DNA from 2 places in the Thauera sp. WH-2 genome. Region 1 is predicted to be linked to the other one. Evidence: predicted binding sites of a transcription regulator. Region 1 holds the regulator's gene; the other holds the start of a gene.
The links. The regulator FNR, encoded in region 1, switches genes on or off when oxygen is low (the NO sensors DNR and NnrR bind a similar motif). The targets are predictions, from matches to a motif close to TTGANCTAGNTCAA.
Positions count from the first base shown of each region.

Region 2: ACNKW1_RS12915 (universal stress protein) is a predicted target of FNR. The motif match lies at 8,982-8,995, and genes of this name have one in related genera.

Region 1 covers NZ_JBLWFG010000002.1:133,210-143,574, forward strand. Annotated here, with positions in the region: gene hyi (hydroxypyruvate isomerase) at 169-966, shown strand; gene ACNKW1_RS04800 (arsenic resistance protein) at 995-1,972, opposite strand; gene ppa (inorganic diphosphatase) at 2,279-2,806, opposite strand; gene ACNKW1_RS04810 (heavy-metal-associated domain-containing protein) at 2,896-3,105, opposite strand; gene ACNKW1_RS04815 (sulfite exporter TauE/SafE family protein) at 3,145-3,855, opposite strand; gene hemN (oxygen-independent coproporphyrinogen III oxidase) at 3,916-5,307, opposite strand; gene fnr (fumarate/nitrate reduction transcriptional regulator Fnr) at 5,446-6,186, shown strand; gene ACNKW1_RS04830 (SirB2 family protein) at 6,203-6,586, opposite strand; gene ACNKW1_RS04835 (Crp/Fnr family transcriptional regulator) at 6,690-7,376, shown strand; gene ACNKW1_RS04840 (PHA/PHB synthase family protein) at 7,380-9,044, opposite strand; gene ACNKW1_RS04845 (MBL fold metallo-hydrolase RNA specificity domain-containing protein) at 9,179-10,365, opposite strand, start outside.
Region 2 covers NZ_JBLWFG010000008.1:149-10,513, reverse strand. Annotated here, with positions in the region: gene ACNKW1_RS12945 (ABC transporter substrate-binding protein) at 1-1,556, shown strand, start outside; gene ACNKW1_RS12940 (ABC transporter permease) at 1,556-2,533, shown strand; gene ACNKW1_RS12935 (ABC transporter permease) at 2,554-4,035, shown strand; gene ACNKW1_RS12930 (protein adenylyltransferase SelO) at 4,097-5,668, shown strand; gene ACNKW1_RS12925 (Crp/Fnr family transcriptional regulator) at 5,841-6,602, shown strand; gene ACNKW1_RS12920 (MFS transporter) at 6,689-8,179, opposite strand; gene ACNKW1_RS12915 (universal stress protein) at 8,254-8,709, opposite strand; partial or broken gene ACNKW1_RS12910 (MFS transporter) at 9,376-10,365, shown strand, end outside.

The DNA.
Region 1 (10,365 bases):
GCAGGCAGCGGCTTCGGACTCGGACTCGGATTATGCGCCCGCACATGGCAAGATGCGAACCCACGCGGTACAACCGAAGCAGCACGTACAGAGCGCCCTCCGTCTCACCCGCGCCCCTGTGCACGAAGCGCCTTCGGGCTGCGAGTGAGCCCCGAAAGAAGGAAGCGCATGCCCAAGTTCGACGCCAACCTGACCCTGCTCTTCAACGATTTACCCTTCCTCGCGCGCTTCGAGGCGGCTGCGGAAGCGGGCTTTCGCGGGGTGGAATTCCAGTTCCCCTACGCCTTCGACCGGAACGAGATCGCCGACCGGCTGCACGCGAACGGCCTGGTGGCGGTGCTGCACAACCTCCCTGCGGGCGACTGGGATGCGGGCGAGCGCGGCATTGCATGCCACCCGGGCCGGGTGGGCGAATTTCAGGACGGCGTCGGGCGCGCGATCGAGTACGCCACGGCGCTCGGTTGCGCACGGCTCAACTGCCTCGCGGGGGTCCCTCCTGCCGATCTGGCCCCGGCGCAGGCGCACGAGATCCTCGTCGCCAACCTGCGCTTCGCCGCACGCGAGCTGAAGGCGGCCGGCATCCGCCTGCTGATCGAACCGATCAACACCTTCGACATCCCCGGCTTCCACCTGCATCACAGCGCGCAAGCCATCGCGCTGATCGATGCAGTGGGCGCGGACAACCTCTTCCTGCAATACGACGTGTATCACATGCAACGCATGGAAGGCGAACTCGCCAACACGATCGCCCGGCACCTGCCGCGCATCGGGCACATCCAGATCGCCGACACGCCAGGCCGGCACGAGCCGGGCAGCGGCGAGATCAACTACCCCTGGCTGTTCGACTTCATCGACCGCATCGGCTACACGGGCTGGATTGGCTGCGAATACCGCCCCGCGGCCGGCACCCGCGAAGGCCTGGCGTGGATGCACTCAGCGACGACCGGCCGGGCCCGGTCCGACTGACCTCCGGCCACGCCATCTCCCCTGGGCTTCAGCCGGCCTTGGGCTGTGCGGGGCCGAACAGGCGGTTGGTGAGCTTGACGTACCACGCCGCCGACTGCACCTGCAGGATGTATGCGAGCGCGATGACCAGCGCGGCGCCCGCGCTTTCGCCACCGAACACGTTCATCGCCAACGCGAGCGCGATCGAGAGATTGCGCATCACCGTGCCGTAGACCAGCGCGATGGCGTCACCACGCGGCAGCAGGGTGCGGGCAACCACCGTGCTGAGCACGTAGTTGATGCCGTACAGGCACAGCAGCGGCACCAGCACGACGACGATCTCTCCGGGCTGGGCGACGAGGTCCTTCGCCTTGAGTGCGAGTGCGACAAATACGATGCCGAGCACGCCGAGCGTGGAGAATGGCGGGAAGCGTGGCCCCCAGGTTTTCTGGTATTCGGCCTGGCCGTGGCGGGCAATGAGCCACTTCTGCGTGAAGTGGCCGGCAACCATGGGCAGGAACACGATGATGATGATCTGCATGAAGATCGCGGCCATGTCGACCGGCACCTCCGCCCCCATCAGCCAGCGCACGTACAGCGGCGTGGCGAGCGAGCCGAGGATGAGGCCGAGCACGGTCATCTTGACCGCAGCACCGAGGTTACCGCCGGCGAAACCGGTCCACGAGATGGTCATGCCGCTCGTAGGCAGCAGCGCGGCCAATAGCAGGCCGAGCGCATAGAAGGGCTGCTCGGGGAAGAAGAGCTTGCCGAGGCCGAAGGCCACGAAGGGGATGATGGCGAAGTTGATCGCCTGCGCGAGCGCCTGCGCCTTGAGGTCGCCGCCCTCGAGCACTTTCTGCAACTTGAGGTTCACCATCATCGGATAAACCATCAGGAAGGTGAGCGGCACGATCAGCGACTTGAGCCACGCCACCGGCGCGACGAGGCCGAAGCCGAAGCCCAGCACCATCGCCACCGGGATGGCGAAGATGAGGTTCTTGTTGATCTTCATGAGGAGCGCGAGCATGGCGGGTCTTCCCTGTTGTCGCTGTTGTGATCCGATGCCGCCATCGTAGCAGCGGGAGAGGCACAAGCAAGCGTGATGCCAGCCTGCCAGCCCCCTTGTCTGGCGCAGACCATGGTCCGCCGCCCCGGGGCACCTTGCGCCAGCAAACTGCCATCTCAGGCACATTGCGGGCAAAACTGCTGCCACTACTGGCAGCAGCCCCGCTCGTCAACACGCGGACGCACTCTGTGTCCCCCGCGCCGTCGTGGACGGAAAAGGGCCCGCACACGGCGGGCCCCTTCACCAGCGACGGCCCAGCCGTCCGTGTTACTTCTTGCCGGCGGCGAGACCGTTCAGGATTTCCTGCTTGGCGTCTTCGACCGTGCCCCAGCCCAGAACCTTGACCCACTTGCCGGGCTCGAGATCCTTGTAGTGCTCGAAGAAGTGCACGGTCTGCTTCATCAGCAGTTCGGGCAGGTCGTCGGTGGTCTGCACCTTGTCGTACAGCGGGGTCAGCTTGGACACCGGCACGGCGACGACCTTGGCGTCTACCCCGCCGTCATCTTCCATCTTGAGCACGCCCACCGGGCGGCAGCGGATGACGACGCCCGGCTGCAGCGGAAAGGGGGTCACGACCAGCACGTCCACCGGGTCGCCGTCGCCGGCGATGGTGTGCGGCACGTAGCCGTAGTTGAGCGGGTAGCGCATCGAGGTGCCCATGAAGCGGTCGACGAAGACGGCGCCGCTGTCCTTGTCCACCTCGAACTTGATCGGATCGCCCTGCGCGGAGATCTCGATGATGACGTTGATGTCGTTCGGCACATCCTTGCCGGCGCTGACCATATCGAAGCCCATGAATCCCTCCCGTGGAAAAATGTGCGCGGATTATAGGGGGAAACCACAATTTCTTGCACTGCGGCATTGCCCCGTCTGCATGAAAACCATCAGGCCGGGGAGTCGAACCCGGCATCCTCGACCGCAGCGCGCAGCGCCTCGACGGAAGTCTGTGCAGGGTCGTGGCGCACGGTGGCAGACGCCGTCCCGAGCGAGACCTGCACGTCCTGCACGCCGGGCAGCGCCTGCAGCACACCGGTCACATTCTTCACGCATCCGCCGCAGCTCATGCCTTCCACCTTGATCGTCACTTCATTCATGTGTTGCTCCTTGTCGATACCAAACGCCGGACGGCGCCCTCAGGTCACGCAGACCACACCACGCCACAGGTCGCCGCCCAGCGTCGGTGCATGATAGAGGCCGAACACCCCGAAACCCAGCACCAGCACGCCGGACGCAATGCGGACCCGGCGGTTGCGGGTGATGTCACGAAAACGTTTGAACAACATGCCTGCCAGCAGCAGATTGGGCAGCGTACCCAGGCCGAAGGCCAGCATCAGCCCTGCCCCGCGCGCACCCGAGCCGGTGACCAGCGCGGTGGCGAGGACGGAGTAGGTCAGCCCGCAAGGCAGAAAGCCCCACAGTAGTCCAAGCGGCAGCGCCTGTCGGATCGAGCGCGCAGGCAGGAAGCGCCGGGTCGCGGGCTGGATGCGCCGCCATAGCACGCCGCCGGCACGCTCGATCGGAGTGAGCAGGCGGGTGAAGCCGGTGAGATAGAGCCCGAGCGCGATCAGCATGAGGTTGGCGAGCACGTACAGCGCCATCTGCACCGGCAGCATGCCGTCGTAGAGCAGGCCGACCGAGCCGAGCAGACCCACTGCCCCGCCGAGCGCAGTGTAGGTGGTGATGCGGCCGATGTTGTACGCCAGGTGCAGCGGCCATTGCGGTTTGCCGCCAGGCGTCTGCACCTGCATGGTCAGTGCACCGACGATGCCGCCACACATGGCCACGCAGTGCGTGCCGCCGAGCAGGCCGATGAGGAAGACTGCGATGAAACCGGTGTCAGGCATGGATGAAAAAGGCCCCGCGGGGAATGCGAGGCCTCATTCTACGCTGCGTTGCCGCAATACTCAGATCACGCGCGAGTAGCGCGCACGCTCGCGGTCGGCGCGCAGGTAACGGTCGAACACCATCGCGATGCCGCGTACCAGCAGGCGCCCGCCGGGCTGCACGCTGATCCAGTCGCCATCGATCTTCACCAGGCCGGCCTTCTCCATCTCCTGCAGGTCGGCGAGTTCTTCGGCGAAATACTCGCGGAAGTTGATCAGATGGGCGATCTCGATCGACTGCATGGACAGCTCGAAGTGGCACATCAGCGCCTGGATGATCGCGCGCCGCAGCAGATCGTCTGCGGTAAGCTCGATGCCGCGCAGCACCGGCAGTTCGTCGCGGTCGAGCGCATCATAGTACTCGTCCAGGCTCTTCACGTTCTGCGCATACACCGGCCCGATCTTGCCGATCGCCGACACGCCGAAGGCGAGCAGATCGCACTCGGCCTGGGTGGAGTAGCCCTGGAAATTGCGATGCAGACGCCCCTGGCGCTGGGCGACGGTGAGTTCGTCGTCCGGCTTGGCGAAATGGTCCATGCCGATGTACACGTAGCCCGCCTCGGTGAGGCGGCGGATGCCCAGCTGCAGCAACTGCAGCTTGGTATCCGCGGTGGGCATGTCGCCGCTGTTGATGCGGCGCTGGGGCTTGAAGAGGCCCGGCAAGTGCGCATAGCTGTACAGCGAGATGCGGTCGGGCGAGATCTCGAGCACCTGCTCCAGCGTGCGGTTGAAGCTGATCACGTTCTGCTTGGGCAGGCCGTAGATGAGGTCCATGCTCACCGACTTGAAACCGGTGGCGCGCGCCGCGTCGATGACGAGCTTCGTCTCGTCGTAGCTCTGGATGCGGTTGACCGCCGCCTGCACGTCCTCGGCGAAGTCCTGCACGCCCACGCTCATGCGGTTGAAACCGAGGTCGGCGAGCAGCTTCACCGTCTCGAAGTCGACCTTGCGCGGGTCGACCTCGATGGAATACTCGCCATTGGGCACCAGCGTGAAGTGCTCGCGCACCGCCGCCATGAGCTCTCGCAACTCGTCGTGGGACAGGAAGGTCGGCGTGCCCCCCCCCAGGTGCAGCTGGGTGACCTGCCGGCTGCCGGTCAGGCAGGCGGCCTGCATCTCGATCTCTTTCGCCAGATATTTCAGATACTTGGCAGAGCGCCCATGATCCTTGGTGATGATCTTGTTGCAGGCGCAGTAATAGCAGATCGTGTTACAGAAGGGGATGTGGAAGTATAATGAAAGCGGTTTGCTTACGCCGCCCACGCCCCTCTTGGCGAGCCAGGTCTTGAGCGCATCCGCATTGAAGGCCTCGACGAAGCGGTCCGCCGTGGGGTAAGAGGTGTATCGCGGTCCGTTGATGTCGAAGCGACGAATCAGTTGCGGATCGAAGATGAGTTCGTTCTGACTTTTCATGATCTTGCTGCTGAGGTGTGTGCCAAACAATGGCAGATCACCGGAATCTTTAGGTTGACGTGGGTCAACGGGCATGTTTTAGACGCCTATTAAACCCTCACCGGGGTCTTTTTTCTGGGAAGCGGGATTATCGTGCAGATGAGGGCTACCGTGCCAATCACCGTGAGCGGGCTGAAAGTGGCCTGCTCGCAATGCAACCTCGTCGAACTGTGCCTGCCCTTCGGGATGTCGGACAGCGAACTGAGCCGGCTCGACGATCTGGTGGGTGCGCGCCGCAAGGTGAAGCGCCAGCATTGCCTTTATCGGGCCGGCGATCCCTTCGAGGCCATCTACGCCATCCGCGCCGGCTCGTTCAAGACCGATGTGCTGCTCGAGGACGGCCGCGAGCAGGTGACCGGATTCCAGATGACGGGCGAGATCCTCGGCCTGGACGGCATCAGCACCGAAGCCCACTCCTGCAACGCAATCGCGCTCGAGGACAGCGAGGTGTGCGTGATCGCCTACGACAAGCTCGAGCAGATGTCGCACGAGATCGAGGGGCTGCAGTTGCAGTTCCACAAGGTCATGAGCCGGGAGATCGTGCGCGACCACGGCGTGATGATGCTGCTTGGCTCGATGCGCGCAGAGGAGCGCCTGGCTGCCTTCCTGCTTAACATGTCGCAGCGCTTCAACGCGCGCGGCTTCTCGCCGCAGGACTTCAACCTGCGCATGACGCGCGAAGAGATCGGCTCCTACCTGGGGCTCAAGCTCGAAACCGTGTCGCGGGCCTTCTCGCGCTTCCAGGAAGACGGGCTGATCTCGGTGCAGCAGAAGCATGTGAAGCTGCTCGACCCTGCCGGGCTGAAGAAGCTCATCCAGCACCAGCAGGGCGTGCGCTGAGCGCTCGCGTACGCGTTCAGGCAAGGTAGCCGGCGGCCTGCTTGGTCAGCGCCACCGAGACGATCCACAGGTAGACCAGCAGCGCGGCCACGAAGGCGCCGACGCGAATACCCTGCGTGCGTCCGCGCTTGAGCGCCACCGTGCCGAGGAGGATGTAGACGATCAGACCAAGGATCTTCGCCGTGGCCCAGCCCGCCACGAAGGGATACTGCTGGATCAGCACGGTCAGGGTGATCGCCGACAACAGCAGTGTCGTATCCACCAGATGCGGCAGAATCCTGGTGAGGCGATGCTGCAGCAATGGATTTCCGGTCATCATCCATAGCCCCCGCAGCAGGAACCCCGCCGCGCTCAGCACCACGCAGGTGATGTGCAGATTCTTGATCGCGTAATAGAACATCCCTTCTCCCTTTGGTGACCGGCCAGAGAGCCGGAATGTGCTGCCGCCAGCCCCCGGGCACAGCGGCTCGATTAGAATTGCGACCCCACCGGAGAGTTCCGAGATGCCTCATTCCCACATACAACTCGACATCCCCGCCCTGCTGGGCCGCATCCCCCTGTTCGGCGAACTCTCGGAGGCCGACATCCAGCTCGTGGCGCGTTTCACCCGCGAGCGCCAGGTGGCACGCGGCGAAGTGCTGTTCCAGCGCGGGGATCAACCGCACGGCTTTTACTTCGTCGTCTCCGGTCAGGTCAAGCTTGCGTTCTCATCCTCGCAGGGCACCGAGAAGGTGGTGGAGATCATCGGCCCGATGCAGAGCTTCGGTGAGGCGGTGATGTTCATGGACCACCCCTACCCCGTGTTTGCCGAGGCACTCACCGACACCGTGCTGATCCACGTCGGCCAGCAGGTGGTGACCGAGCTCATCGACCAGGATTCGACCTTCGCCCACAAACTGCTCGCCGGCATGGCGATCCGCCTGCATGGGCTGATTCAGGACGTCGAAACCTACTCGCTGCGCTCGAGCACGCAGCGCGTGATCGGCTATCTTCTGCAGGTGGCCGACAGCGACACGCCCTGCGAAATCGCGCTGCCCACCAGCAAGCAGGTGATCGCCTCGCGCCTGAATCTGACGCCGGAAACCCTGTCACGCATCTTCCACGACCTGAGCGATGCCCGCCTGATCAGCGTGCAGGGCAAGCGCATCACCCTGCACGACCCCGCCCGGCTGTCGCGCTACGGCGCCTGAACTTCAACGCTCCAGCACGTATTCTCCCGGCGCGTCGGCCAGCGCAGGGAACGCCGCATTCGCGGCCGCCCTTGCTTGCACCTGCTCGCCGGCGCGCGGCTTGAGCCAGGCCATCCAGTCCGGCCACCAGCTTCCCTCGCAGGCCTGCGCGCCCTGGCGCCAGCGCTCGGGCGTGTCCCCGGGCTGCGTTTCGCCCACCCAGTAGCGCCGCTTGGGCGGGTCGACCACCGGATTGACGATACCCAGGATGTGCCCCGAGCTCGATTGCACGAAGCGCACCGGCACGCTCACATGATCGACGATGCGGAAGGTCTGCCGCCACGGCGCGATATGGTCGTCCTCGCAGCTCACGGCATAGAGGGGCTGGCGGATACGCCCGAGATCCAGCGCTTCCCCGGCGACGACCAGGGCATCGGGCTGGATGAGACGGTTACGCAGATAAAGCTCCTCCAGATACCAGGCGTGCATGCGGTAAGGCATGCGGGTCGCATCCATGTTCCAGTACAGCACATCGAAGGCCGGTGGTTTCTCTCCGTACAGCCAGCCACGCACCACGTAATGCCAGATCAGGCTGTTGGAGCGCAGGAGGCGGAAGGAGGCGGCCATGGACTTGCCGTCCAGGTAGCCCTTGCGCGCCATCTGGCTGATCAGGTAGTGGATGCTGCCTTCATCGATGAAGACCTCGATATCGCCCGGCTTGTGGAAATCGACCAGGGTGGTGAAGAGCGTCCAGTCCGCCACCGGCACCTCGCCCTCCGGGTAGTGCCGGTTAGCCCAGGCCATGTACATCGCAAGCGCCGTGCCGCCGATGCAGTAGCCCGCTGCATGCACCTTCGCCGCACCGGTGAACTCACGCGCCACGCGCACAATGGTATCGACCCCCTCCCGCAGGTAGTCGTCGAAACCGGTGTCGCGCATCGACGCGTCGGGGTTCTTCCAGCTTGTGATGAACACGTCCAGCCCCTGGTCGAGCAGATAGCGGATCATGCTCTTCCGCGGCTGCAGATCGAGGACGTAGAACTTGTTGATCCAGGGCGTGATGATGACCAGCGGCTCGGCACACACTTTCTTCTGCACCGGTGCGTAATGGATCACCTCCAGCAGGCGATTGCGGAACACCACCGCACCCGGCGTGGTGGCAAGGTTCTCACCGACCCGGAAATCGTCCGGGTTGGTCATGCGTACCTCGCCCGCCTGCACGTCCTCGAGATAGTTCGAGAAGCCGTCGATGAGGCTTTGCCCACGCGTATCGATCGCACGCTGTAAAGCAACCGGATTGGTCCACAGAAAGTTGGTGGGCGCCACCGCATTGAGCCATTTCCGCCACCAGAACGCCGCGCGCCTGCGCTCCTTGCTCGACAGGCCGGGCGTTTCGTAGAGCATGTCCTGAGTGTGGCGGGTGAAGGCCAGATACCATTCCTTGATCAGATCCCAGGTCGGGCGCTCGGTCCACACCGGATCGGCGAAACGCGCATCGTCGACGTTGGGTTCGATCGGGTCGGGGCTGGGCAACCCATGCATCCGTGCCCAGGAGTGCCATTGCAGCGCCCACAGATCCGAGGACAGGCTGAGCATGTGCTCGCCCAGTTCCTGCGGGTGGGACAGCCAGGCCAGCTGCGCATGCAGGATGGGCGCGCCAACACCGAGCGGGTCGAAGGCGTCTTCCATCTGCTCATGGAAGCGATGAAGCAAGGCAGCCGCCGACGCGGCGCCGTGATTGGCCGTACCGTTGCGCAGGCGTGCGCCGTTGCGGGGACTACTGCCGTTTGCGTTCGCCATCGTCGTCTGCCTCTGCATTTCGTTCAATCCAATGTGTAGGGCGTCTGCGGCTCGGCCACCGCCACCTCAGGCCAGCCGAACTCGCCCTCGATGGCTTCCGCGAAAGCCGCCGAGGCCGCAGCCTCGCCGTGCACGATGAAGGTTCTGCGCGGCGGACGTTCGAAACCGCGCAACCAGTGCAGCAACGCCGGCTGGTCGGCATGGGCCGAAAGCCCGCCGATCGTATGGATGCGAGCACGCACCGGAATGCGCTCGCGGAACAACGTCACCTGTCGGGCCCCATCGACCAGCCGCCGCCCCAGCGTGCCCGCCGCCTGAAAGCCGGCGATCACGATCGCGCATTCTCGCCGCCCGATGTTGTGCCGCAGGTGATGCTTGACGCGCCCAGCGTCGCACATTCCGCTTGCCGAGACGATAACGAGTCCGCCCTGTACCGCATTGAGCGCCATCGACTCCTCCGCGTCCTGGACGAAGCGCAGGTGGAATCGGTCTGCATGATGCTGAACCCACGCGTAGAGCTCGCGCGTTTCGTCGTCCCACAGGTTGTCATGACGGACGGTGAGTTCGGTCACCATCGAGGCCATGGGCGAGTCGACGACCACGTCGAGGCGAGGCACGCGCCCGGAGCGCACGAGGTCGGCGAGCACGAACAGGATCTCCTGCGTGCGCCCCACCGCGAATGCGGGAATGATCACATTGCCGCCATCGACTTCGAGCGTCCGGTGCAGCACCTGGGCGAGTTCATCCAGCGTCGACTGGAAAGGACGGTGCGCTCGGTTGCCGTAAGTGGACTCGATGCAGAGATAGTCCGCGGCCCGAATTCGCGCCGGATCCTGCAACACCGGGCGCATCGGCTGGCCGAGGTCGCCCGAGGCAACCAGGCGCCGGGCGTGGCCCTTCTCCTCGATGTCGATCTCGATGATCGCCGAGCCGAGGATATGCCCGGCGTCGCGGAACCAGCAACGGACCCCCTTGCCGGGGACGACGGGCTCGCCGTAGTCGACCGCATGCAGACGGCGCAGGCTCGCCCGCGCCTGTTCCACCGTGTAGAGCGGCCCCTGCTCGGCGCCACGCCGTGCCTTGCGCGAGCGCGCATTGCGCAAGGCCCACTCGGCTTCCTTCTCCTGTATGTGGGCAGAGTCGAGAAGCATCACGCCGAGCAGGTCAACCGTCGCCGCGGTCGCATGAAACCGCCCCTTGAACCCCAGCG
Region 2 (10,365 bases), on a different contig from region 1:
CCGGATGGCTGGACCTCGACCGCTTCGATCTGCCCGGGGTGGAGGTGGTGGATGAGCAGGTCTATCGCATCACGCTGCAGGGTGCCTACCCGCAGTTCCTGTACTGGCTCTCCATGCCCTTCTTCAGTCCGGTGCCGCGCGAGGTCGACCGCTTCTTCGCCCAGCCGGGCATGGTCGAGCGCAACCTCACGCTGGACTGGTGGCCGGTTGGCACCGGGCCCTACATGCTGGTCGAGAACAATCCGAATGCGCGCATGGTGCTGGCGCGTAACCCCAACTACCGCGGCGAGGCCTATCCCTGCGAGGGCGAGCCGGGGGATGTCGAAGCCGGCCTGCTCGCCGACTGCGGCAAGCTCATGCCCTTCATCGACAAGGTGGTGTTCTCGCGTGAGCGCGAGGGCATTCCATACTGGAACAAGTTCCTGCAAGGCTATTACGACGCTTCGGGCGTGTCCTCGGACAACTTCGATCAGGCCGTGTCGCTGACCAGTCAGGGCGAGGTCTCCCTGTCCGAGGACATGGAGGACAAGGGCATCCGCCTGCTGACCTCGGTTTCGCCATCGATCTTCTACCTCGGCTTCAACATGCTTGATCCGCTGGTGGGCGGCGGCGCGTCGAAGGCGGAGCAGGCGCGTGCGCGCAAACTGCGCCAGGCGATCTCGATTGCGCTCGACATGGAGGAGTTCGTGTCGATCTTCCTCAACGGGCGGGGACTGCCGGGCATGAGCCCGTTGCCGCCGGGCATCTTTGGCGCGCGCGAGGGCAGGGCGGGCATCAACCCTGTCGTCTATGCGTGGCAAGGCAACGAGGCGGGAGGCCGCCCGGTGCGCCGGGGCGTCGACGCGGCGCGCCAACTGCTCGCAGAGGCTGGCTGGCCCGACGGGCGCAATGCGCAAACCGGCGAGCCGCTGGTGATCCATCTCGACACCACGCCCGGCGGGCTGGGCGACAAGGCGCGCTCGGACTGGTTGGCGAAGAAATTCCGGGATCTGGGGGTGCAGTTCGTGGTGCGGCCGACTGATTTCAACCGCTTCCAGGACAAGGTGCGCAAGGGCAATGCACAGCTCTTCTTCTTCGGCTGGAACGCGGACTACCCGGACCCGGAGAACCTGCTCTTCCTGCTCCATGGTCCGCAGGGCAAGGTGAGGTTCAATGGCCAGAACGCGGCCAACTACGAGAACCCCGAGTACGACGCGCTGTTCGAGCGCATGAAGGCCATGCCCGACGGCCCCGCGCGCCAGCAGATCATCGATCGCATGGTGGCGATGCTGCAGCAGGATGCGCCCTGGATCTTCGCCTTCCACCCGATGTCGTATTCGCTTCAGCATGGGTGGTTGTTGAACCGCAAGACCGGGGCGATGGTGCGTAATACGATGAAGTACCAGCGCCTCGACATCGAGCGCCGCGAGGCCGCGCGCGCGCAGTGGAACCGGCCGGTGCTGTGGCCGCTGGGGCTGGTTGCGCTGCTGCTGCTGGCGCTGGTGGCGCCGGCGGTCCTGCACTGGCGGCGGAGCGAAACCGCCACCGCGCAGACGGACACGGGGACTTTGCGCTGATGCTGGCCTATCTCCTGCGCCGCGTGCTGTACGCGGTTCCGATCCTGATCGGGGTGAACCTGCTGACCTTCGTGCTCTTCTTCGTGGTGAACTCGCCCGACGACATGGCGCGCATGCACATCGGCGTCAAGCGGGCCACGCCGGAGGCGATCGAGCGCTGGAAGGTGGAGCGCGGCTACGACAAGCCCATGTTCGTGAACGCCTCGGCCGAGGGGCCGGCGCGTTTCACCGAGACGATCTTCTTCGACAAGTCGCTGCGCATGTTCGCGCTCGAGTTCGGTCGCGCCGACGACGGTCGCGACATCGGCCAGGAGATCCGCGACCGCATGGGGCCGTCGCTGGCGATCGCGGTTCCGACCTTCATCCTCAGCCTGTTCGTGTCGATCAGTCTAGCGCTGCTGCTGGTGTTCTTCCGCGCCACCCGGCTGGATTTCTGGGGCGTCGTGCTGTGCGTGGCGATGATGTCGATCTCCAGCCTGTTCTACATCATCGGCGGGCAGTGGCTGGTATCGAAGATGTGGGCGCTGGTGCCGATCTCGGGCTACGCCCCCGGACTGGATGCGGCGCGCTTTCTGGTGCTGCCGGTGCTGATCAGCGTGCTGGCCGGAATCGGCTCGTCTGCGCGCTGGTACCGCACCATCTTCCTCGAGGAGATCTCCAAGGACTACGTGCGCACCGCGCGTGCGAAGGGCCTGTCCGAACTCGCGGTGCTGTTCCGCCACGTGCTGCGCAATGCGCTGATCCCGATCCTGACCGGCGTGGTGGTGGTGGTCCCGCTGCTGTTCATGGGCAGTCTGCTGGTCGAGTCCTTCTTTGCGATTCCGGGGCTGGGCAGCTACACGATCGACGCGATCAACGCGCAGGACTTCGCGGTGGTGCGGGCGATGGTCTTCATCGGCTCGGTGCTGTACATCATCGGCCTGATCCTGACCGACCTCTCCTACACGCTGGCCGATCCGCGGGTGAGGCTGGAATGAGTGCGCCACTGGAGACCGCGATGCGCTTCCAGCCGGTGCTGCTGTGGACCGACGCGCTGCTGTTCCTGCTGCTCGGGCTGGGCGTGCTCGCGGTCTTCCATGTCCGCAGCCAGCCGCCCTTGTGCGAAGCGTGGCGCAAGGTGGGCCGGCGACCGGTCGGTATGGCGGCAGCCACCGTGCTGCTTGCCTTTGTCGCCATAGGGGTGCTTGACAGCCTTCATTACCGCGAACTGCTGCCGCCGGCGGGCGCGGGCGCGGAGGTGGGGCGGTCGGCGAACGAGGCGAATGAGGTGGGCGAAGCAGGCGGGTCCGGGCGTACGGGGGCGATGCCGGCGGCGCGGTACTCCACCGAGGTCGTTTCGGTGCTCGATGCCCTGCTTTCGCCGCTGCGGGCGCAGACCGAAAAGACCTACTCCGCACCGTTCGCATGGACGCTGTACCAGCGCGAAACCATCGAGTTGCCCGATGGCCGACAGGTGCGCGAGTACCCGCGGCTCGTGCACGGAGCCGTGCATCTCGATCTGCCCGCTGAAGCGCGCACGGGGGACGTGGGCGCACGCCTGCTGCGCGCGCTGGGGCAGGCCGTGCTGTGGTGGTGTGGTGCGTTCCTGGTCCTCGCCACCGCGGTGTGGCGGGGCAGCGGTCTGGGCTGGAGCGAGGTCGCGGGGGCGATGCTCGTCGGCCGGACCGTGCTGGCGTGGCGTGCGGCGCTGCTGACGCTGGGTGTGCTGTTGCTGATCGCAGCCGCCTGCGTGCAGCTCGCGCCCTACTACCATGTGCTGGGTACCGACAAGGTGGGGCAGGACGTGCTGTACCTGGCGCTGAAGAGCGTGCGCACCGCGCTCGTGATCGGCACAGTGACGACGCTCGTGATGATGCCCTTCGCGGTGGCGCTCGGCATCGCCGCAGGGTATCTCGGTGGGTGGGTGGATGATGTGGTGCAGTACCTCTACACGGTACTCAATGCCATCCCCGGGGTGCTGCTGATCGCGGCCGCGGTACTGATGATGCAGGTGGTGATCGATACGAACCCGCAGTGGTTCGACACCGCCGCCGAGCGGTCGGATGCGCGCCTGCTGGCGCTCTGCTTCATCCTCGGCATCACCAGCTGGACGGGCTTGGCCCGTCTGCTGCGCGGCGAGACGCTGAAGCTGCGCGAGCTGGAGTACGTGCAGGCGGCACGCGCCTTCGGTGTGCGCACACCTGCCATCCTGCGCCGCCACATCCTGCCCAACGTCATGCATATCGTGATGATCGCGTTGGTGATGGATTTTTCCGGCCTGGTGCTGGCCGAGGCGGTGCTGTCCTACGTCGGTATCGGTGTCGATCCGACCACGATCAGCTTTGGCACCATGATCAACATGGCGCGTGCCGAACTTGCGCGCGAGCCGATGGTCTGGTGGTCACTGGCCGCAGCCTTCGTGTTCATGTTCGTGCTGGTGCTGGCAGCGAATCTGTTCGCGGACGCGGTGCGCGACGCTTTCGATCCGCGCCGGGGCTAGTGCGTCGCAGCCTTGGCCGGCGTGTGCGCCCCGCGGCGACTATATAAAAAAAGGATTCCCCATGAGAGCGCCTCGATTCGACAACCGCTTCGTGCGCGAGCTGCCCGGCGACCCGGAGGAAGGGCGGCATGTACGCCAGGTGTATGGCGCCTGCTATTCGCGTGTCGAACCCACACCGGTGCGTGCGCCGGCGCTGCTGGCGTGGTCGCCGGAGGTGGCCGGCTTGCTGGGCATCGACGATGCGGACATCCGCAGCCAGGTGTTCGCCGAGGTATTTGGTGGCAATGCGCTGCTTCCGGGCATGGAGCCCTATGCCGCATGCTATGGCGGCCACCAGTTCGGCAACTGGGCGGGCCAGCTTGGCGACGGGCGGGCGATTACGCTGGGCGAGACGATCAACCCGCAGGGCGAGCGCTGGGAGTTGCAACTCAAGGGCGCCGGCCCGACGCCGTATTCGCGCCGCGCGGACGGCCGTGCGGTGCTGCGCTCCTCCATGCGCGAGTTCCTGTGCAGTGAGGCCATGCATCACCTCGGCGTGCCGACCACGCGTGCACTCAGCCTTGTCGCCACGGGCGAACAGGTGGTGCGGGACATGTTCTATGACGGACATCCGCGCCCAGAGCCGGGCGCCGTCGTCTGCAGGGTGGCACCTTCCTTCATCCGCTTTGGCAACTTCGAGATCCTTGCTTCGCGCGGCGAGGAGGCCGTGCTGGGGCAACTGATTGACTTCACTATCGACCGTGACTTTCCCGGATTGTGCGCGGCCGAGTCGGACCCTGCGCGCCGGCGGGTGCGCTGGTTCGAGGAAGTGTGCCAGCGTACCGCGGAGTTGATCGCGCACTGGATGCGGGTCGGTTTCGTGCATGGCGTGATGAACACCGACAACATGTCCATCCTCGGCCTGACCATCGACTATGGGCCCTATGGCTGGATCGACAACTACGATCCCGACTGGACGCCGAACACGACTGACGCGGGTGGTCGCCGCTATCGCTTCGGCCATCAGGCCCGGATCGCGCACTGGAATCTGTGGCAACTCGCAAATGCCCTCCATCCGGCGATCGGTCAGGCCGAAGCGCTGGAGCAGGCGCTGGCCGCCTTTCCGGATCGGTACGATGCGGCCTATCGGCGCATGATGCAGGCCAAGCTCGGCCTTGCGCAGTGGCAGGGGGGCGACGATGACCGGCTGCTGGAGCAACTGCATGCAGCACTGCAGGCCGGTGAGATCGACATGACCCTGTTTTTCCGCACCCTGGCCGGGCTCGACGAGCATGCCCCGGAGAGCGGTCCGTTTGAACCGGCGTTCTACGACCCCGTACGCCGTCAGCAGAGTGCCGAGGCCCTGCAGGCTTGGCTGGTCCACTATGCCGCGCGCCTGCGACAGGAGGGGCGCCCGCAGGCGCTGCGCAAGGCGGAGATGAACGCAGTGAACCCCCTCTATGTGCCCCGAAACTATCTTGCGCAACAGGCCATCGACGCGGCCGAACAGGGGGATCTGTCCGAGTTGGAACTGCTGATGAAGGTGCTGCGTACCCCCTATCGCGAACAGCCTGGCTATGAGCGCTTTGCGGCACGCAGGCCGGACTGGGCGCGTGCGCGTGCTGGCTGCTCGATGCTCTCCTGCAGTTCCTGAGCGGGTACTGCAGGAGTCCGCCTCGCCTTGAGTAGGGTGTAGCCTAGTTCTTTCGACCTAGGCCGGCATTCGATTGGGCAATGGAAACCTGGGGCGAACGGGCTTACGATAGGAAAAAAATACGGCCCGCGATCATGTGCACTTGGCGCAGGACGTGGGTCGTCATTCATCGATGATGGCCGGCACCGATTCCAGGGGGCTGTTTCGCGTGCATTCGATAACAAAAAGAGCGTCCGTCCGGGAGGTGCTGGCGGACATGCCGATTCTGCAAGGCAGTGATCCGCGCGTGCTGGATATCCTGGCAAGCGAAGCTGCATTCGTCCGGTTCTCGCCTTCCGCCTCGATCTTCGAGCGTGGTTCGGTGCCGACCGGGATCTTCTTCGTGTGCAGTGGCGCGGTGCGCCTGATGTCGCATGGCCCGGAGGGGAGGCCGAAGGTGGTGGAGATCTTCGAGACGGGCGGAATGTTCGGCGAGATCGGGGTCTTCACCGGACACCGTTACCGGACCTGGACGCAGGCCGTGGGCACCGCGTTGCTGATCCACGTTCCCAGGGAGCGGATCCTCGAGGCGGTGGCGCTCGACGCCGCCTTGTCGAACCGCATGCTGGAGGCGGTCTGCGCGCGGATCCAGCGTCTTATCGATGCGATCAGTTGCACTGCTGCCGGAACCGCTTCGGTGCGGGTTGTGAGCTACCTGCTCGATCAGTACGACCGGCTGGAACGGCCCGAGGCGGGCGTCATCCTGCCCGCGCCCAAGAAGACCATCGCCTCGCTCCTCAATCTCACGCCCGAGACCTTCTCGCGGGTGCTGCGCAGCCTGGTCGAGGACGAGCTTCTCAGCGTGACGGGGAGGCGGATTCGTGTGCGTAACCGTTCGCAGCTGGCTCGTCTGCTCGAATGCGCTGCGGCCGAGTCACAGCCGGCCGAAGGCTGATCCGCGCCTTCCCTGCGCTGCTGAAGAACAAAAAAGAACGCCACCACATTTTGTGGTGGCGTTCTTGCGTGGCTTGAGGAGCCCGATCAGGCGCTATTGGCCTGTTGCGCTTCGAGTGCGATCTGGCGGTCGACCGACGACTCGTAGTATTCCTCGGCGAACGCTCCCTCCGGCTCCTTCAACCAGATGAAGCACACGAGCCAGCTGACGAAGGCGCCGCCGGCGATGATGAAGAAGAACTGCTCGGCGGTGGTGAAGGTGAAGAGCGTGAGGTAGAACACCGCGCCCACGTTGCCGTAAGCGCCAGCCATACCGGAGATCTGTCCGGTCACACGGCGCTTGATCGACGGGATGATGCCGAAGGTGGCACCTTCGGAGCCCTGCACGAAAACCGAGCAGGCGATCGTCACGGCGACCGCGATGAACAGCGGCCAGGTTTCGTTCATCAGCCCCATCAGCACGAAGCCGACGCCGATGCCGAACATGTACGACAGCATCACGAAGCGGCGGTTACCCATACGGTCGGAGACGAGACCGCCGATCGGGCGGGCGAAGAGGTTGACAAAGGCGAAGGAGGACGCGATGAGACCGGCGGCTGCTGCCGAAAGACCCCAGGTCTGCTCGAAGAACATCGGCAGCATCGACACCACGGCCAGTTCCGCACCGAAGTTGGCGAAATAGGTGGTGTTGAGCGCCGCGACGCTATTGAACGGGTATCGGTCGTCCTCGGGCACGCCCTGCTTGAGGATGGGCACGTTCACTCGAAGGATCTGGATGATCTGGTAGATCACGCCAAAGGCGATCAGTGCATGGAAGAGCCAGGCCGTGCCGCTGTCGATGTAGCCCATCTTTTCGACCCGCCATACGAGCACTGAGAGGATGCCCAGCAACGGAATCGTCATGATGATCAGCTTGATCATGTCCGCCCAGGTGCTGACCTCGAGTGCTGCGGTCTTGCGCGGCTTGCTGTGGGTGTTGGTGGGGCCGTCGGTGATTGCGAACCAGTAGAAGACGCCATAGACCGCCATCACGATGCCGCTCATCGCGAGCGCCCATCGCCAGCCATCATCGCCGCCGAACATGGTGAGCGCGATGGTCGGGAGCGTCATGGCTGCCGCGGCCGAGCCGAAGTTGCCCCAGCCGGCATAGAAGCCCTCGGCAAAACCGATGCTGCGCGGCTTGAACCAGAGCGCGGTCATGTGGATGCCGACGACGAAGCTGGCGCCCACGCTCGACAGCACCAGGCGCGACACCAGCAACTGCGTCTTGGTGGTGCCGAATGCGAAGAACAGGGCGGGGATGGCCATGGTGACCATCAGGATGGAGAACACACGGCGCGGACCGAAGCGGTCAAGCGCGGCGCCGACCAGGATGCGGGCCGGGATGGTGAGTGCGACGTTGCAAATTGCGAACAGCCGGATGTCGTCCTTCGTCAGCCAGTCGGCGCTGCGCAGCATGCTCGATGCCAGCGGCGCCATGTTGAACCAGACATAAAAGCAGATGAAGAAGGCAATCCAGGTCAGGTGCAGTGCCCTGATTTCGGGATTCCGGTACTTGAAGAGATCGGCTACGACCATTTTGGGGCCTCGATGCGTGATGAGGAGAAATCGTTTTCTCTGTCAGGCGCTTGTTCTTGTTTTGATGTTCCGGCTCAGCTCGGCAGGATCAGCAGTGGGCATTCCACGCGGCGGGCGAGGAATGCGCTGACGCTGCCGAAGGTCATGTAGTCGACCTCGTCGACGAAATAGGTCAGGGATTTCGCGATGAAGCCACCGTCGGGCTGATGGCTGTGGCGGGCCACGACGAGGATGTCGGGCGTGTGTTTCTTGGTGGCGGCGAGAATCATCTTGCGCGCGTCGCCTTGCGCGAACAGCGCATGCGCCTTGATGCCTTCCTTGGAGCAGAAGGCCAGGGCTTGATCCACCCCCTGGCGCAACTCCTCGGTTTCCTGGTCGAAGAACTCCAGGTTCTTGTCGGTGGAGTCGCCCGGGTTCTCCACCACGGTCACGAGGGTGATCTCGGGGGAGAGTCTGCCGAACAGGGTGACGACCTGCGCGAGGGCAAGCTTCGCATTACGTGAGTCGTCGTACGCAATCATGATCTTCATGGAACACCTCCAGTTGGCGGTCTGACCAGCCGGAGTGCGCTTGCGGACGATGACCTCGGATAGTGCTGAACACAGGCCGTGTTTCAGCCGAACCCTGGAGACGAACGATTCACTCCCCGGCATTTCGGAAATCAGTCTAGACCCCGCTTAGGAGGGTCGCCATAAGCCGGAAGGAGGGTAGGGCAATTCGAAAAAAGGCGCCTGTTAATGCGAATGGGGAATTGATGCCAATGTGCTTTCTGTGTTAGCAAATAGCTGTTTTATATTGATTTTTGATTTAGCTCAAAAAATATCCGCCAATTAATATCACGGCTTGACTAAAGAAAGTCAAGGCGTGATGTAAAAACTCGCCGAGAAAAACCATTCAATTTTTTTAGAGCTGGATTTGTTTGGTCTTTGATTTCATCTTGATTTTTTTGATTGAAGTGGATCATGTTTTTGGCATGTTCTGGAATCTGAGTAGTTCCGGGGGGAGGTGGTGATACGGGGTGTGGCCTAGTTCGAAAGGTGTAGGTTGAGAGGCTGCGCCCTTTGTGCCTCCTGCTTTTGGCGAATGGTGCGCAGGCAGTTGCATGCCTATGCTTCGGACTGTTCCCGAGGGGGTCGGGTGTGCAGGAGTGGTCCGACGTGGCAACGCGCAGGTATCAGCAGCTTTCCGTGCTCATCATGAGCACGACGGCATTCACGATGTGTTTCGCGGCGTGGATGCTGTTCGCGGTGATCGGCATCCCGATCAAGGAGATGCTTGCGCTCAATGAGACCCAGTTCGGCCTGCTTGCGGCCACGCCGGTGCTGACGGGCTCACTCGTCCGACTACCGCTGGGGATGATGACCGACCGATTTGGCGGCAGGGTCGTCTTCTTCGTGCTGATGCTGTGCACGGTTCTGCCCATCTACCTGATAGGGCACGCCACGGAGTACTGGCAATTCCTGCTGGCCGGTCTGTTCGTAGGTCTGGCTGGAGGGTCGTTTTCGGTGGGGATCGCCTACTGCGCGCGCTGGTACGAGCGTGCGCAGCAGGGGTTTGCGATGGGCGTGTTCGGCGCGGGCAACTCGGGCGCCGCCGTCACGAAGCTGGTGGCGCCCACGCTGGTGGTGCTGTTCGGCTGGGCTGCGGTGCCGCAGATCTATGCTGCGGCCATGCTGATCATCGCGCTCGCGTTCTGGTTTTTCACCTATGACGATCCTTCGCATCGCGTGTCCTCGACGGTGACCTTCCGCGAGCAGCTGCGTGTGTTGAAGGATCCGCGCGTGTGGAAGTACTGCCAGTACTACTCGATCGTGTTCGGCGGCTATGTGGGCTTGTCGCTGTGGATGACCAAGTACTACGTCGCCGAGTTCGGTCTGGGGATCCAGGTGGCGGCACTGCTTGCGGCCTGCTTCTCGCTGCCAGGCGGGGTCCTGCGCGCCGTGGGCGGGTGGCTGTCGGACCGCTACGGCGCGCACAAGGTCACCTGGTGGGTGATGTGGGTGTCGTGGATCTGCCTGTTCCTGCTCTCGTACCCGCATACCGAATTCACCGTCCAGACCGTGGATGGGCCGCGAACCTTCGCGATTCATCTGAATGTCTGGGTCTTCACCGCGCTGTTGTTCGTCGTTGGCGTGGCCTTCGCCTTCGGCAAGGCCTCGGTGTTCAAGTACATCTCGGACGAGTTT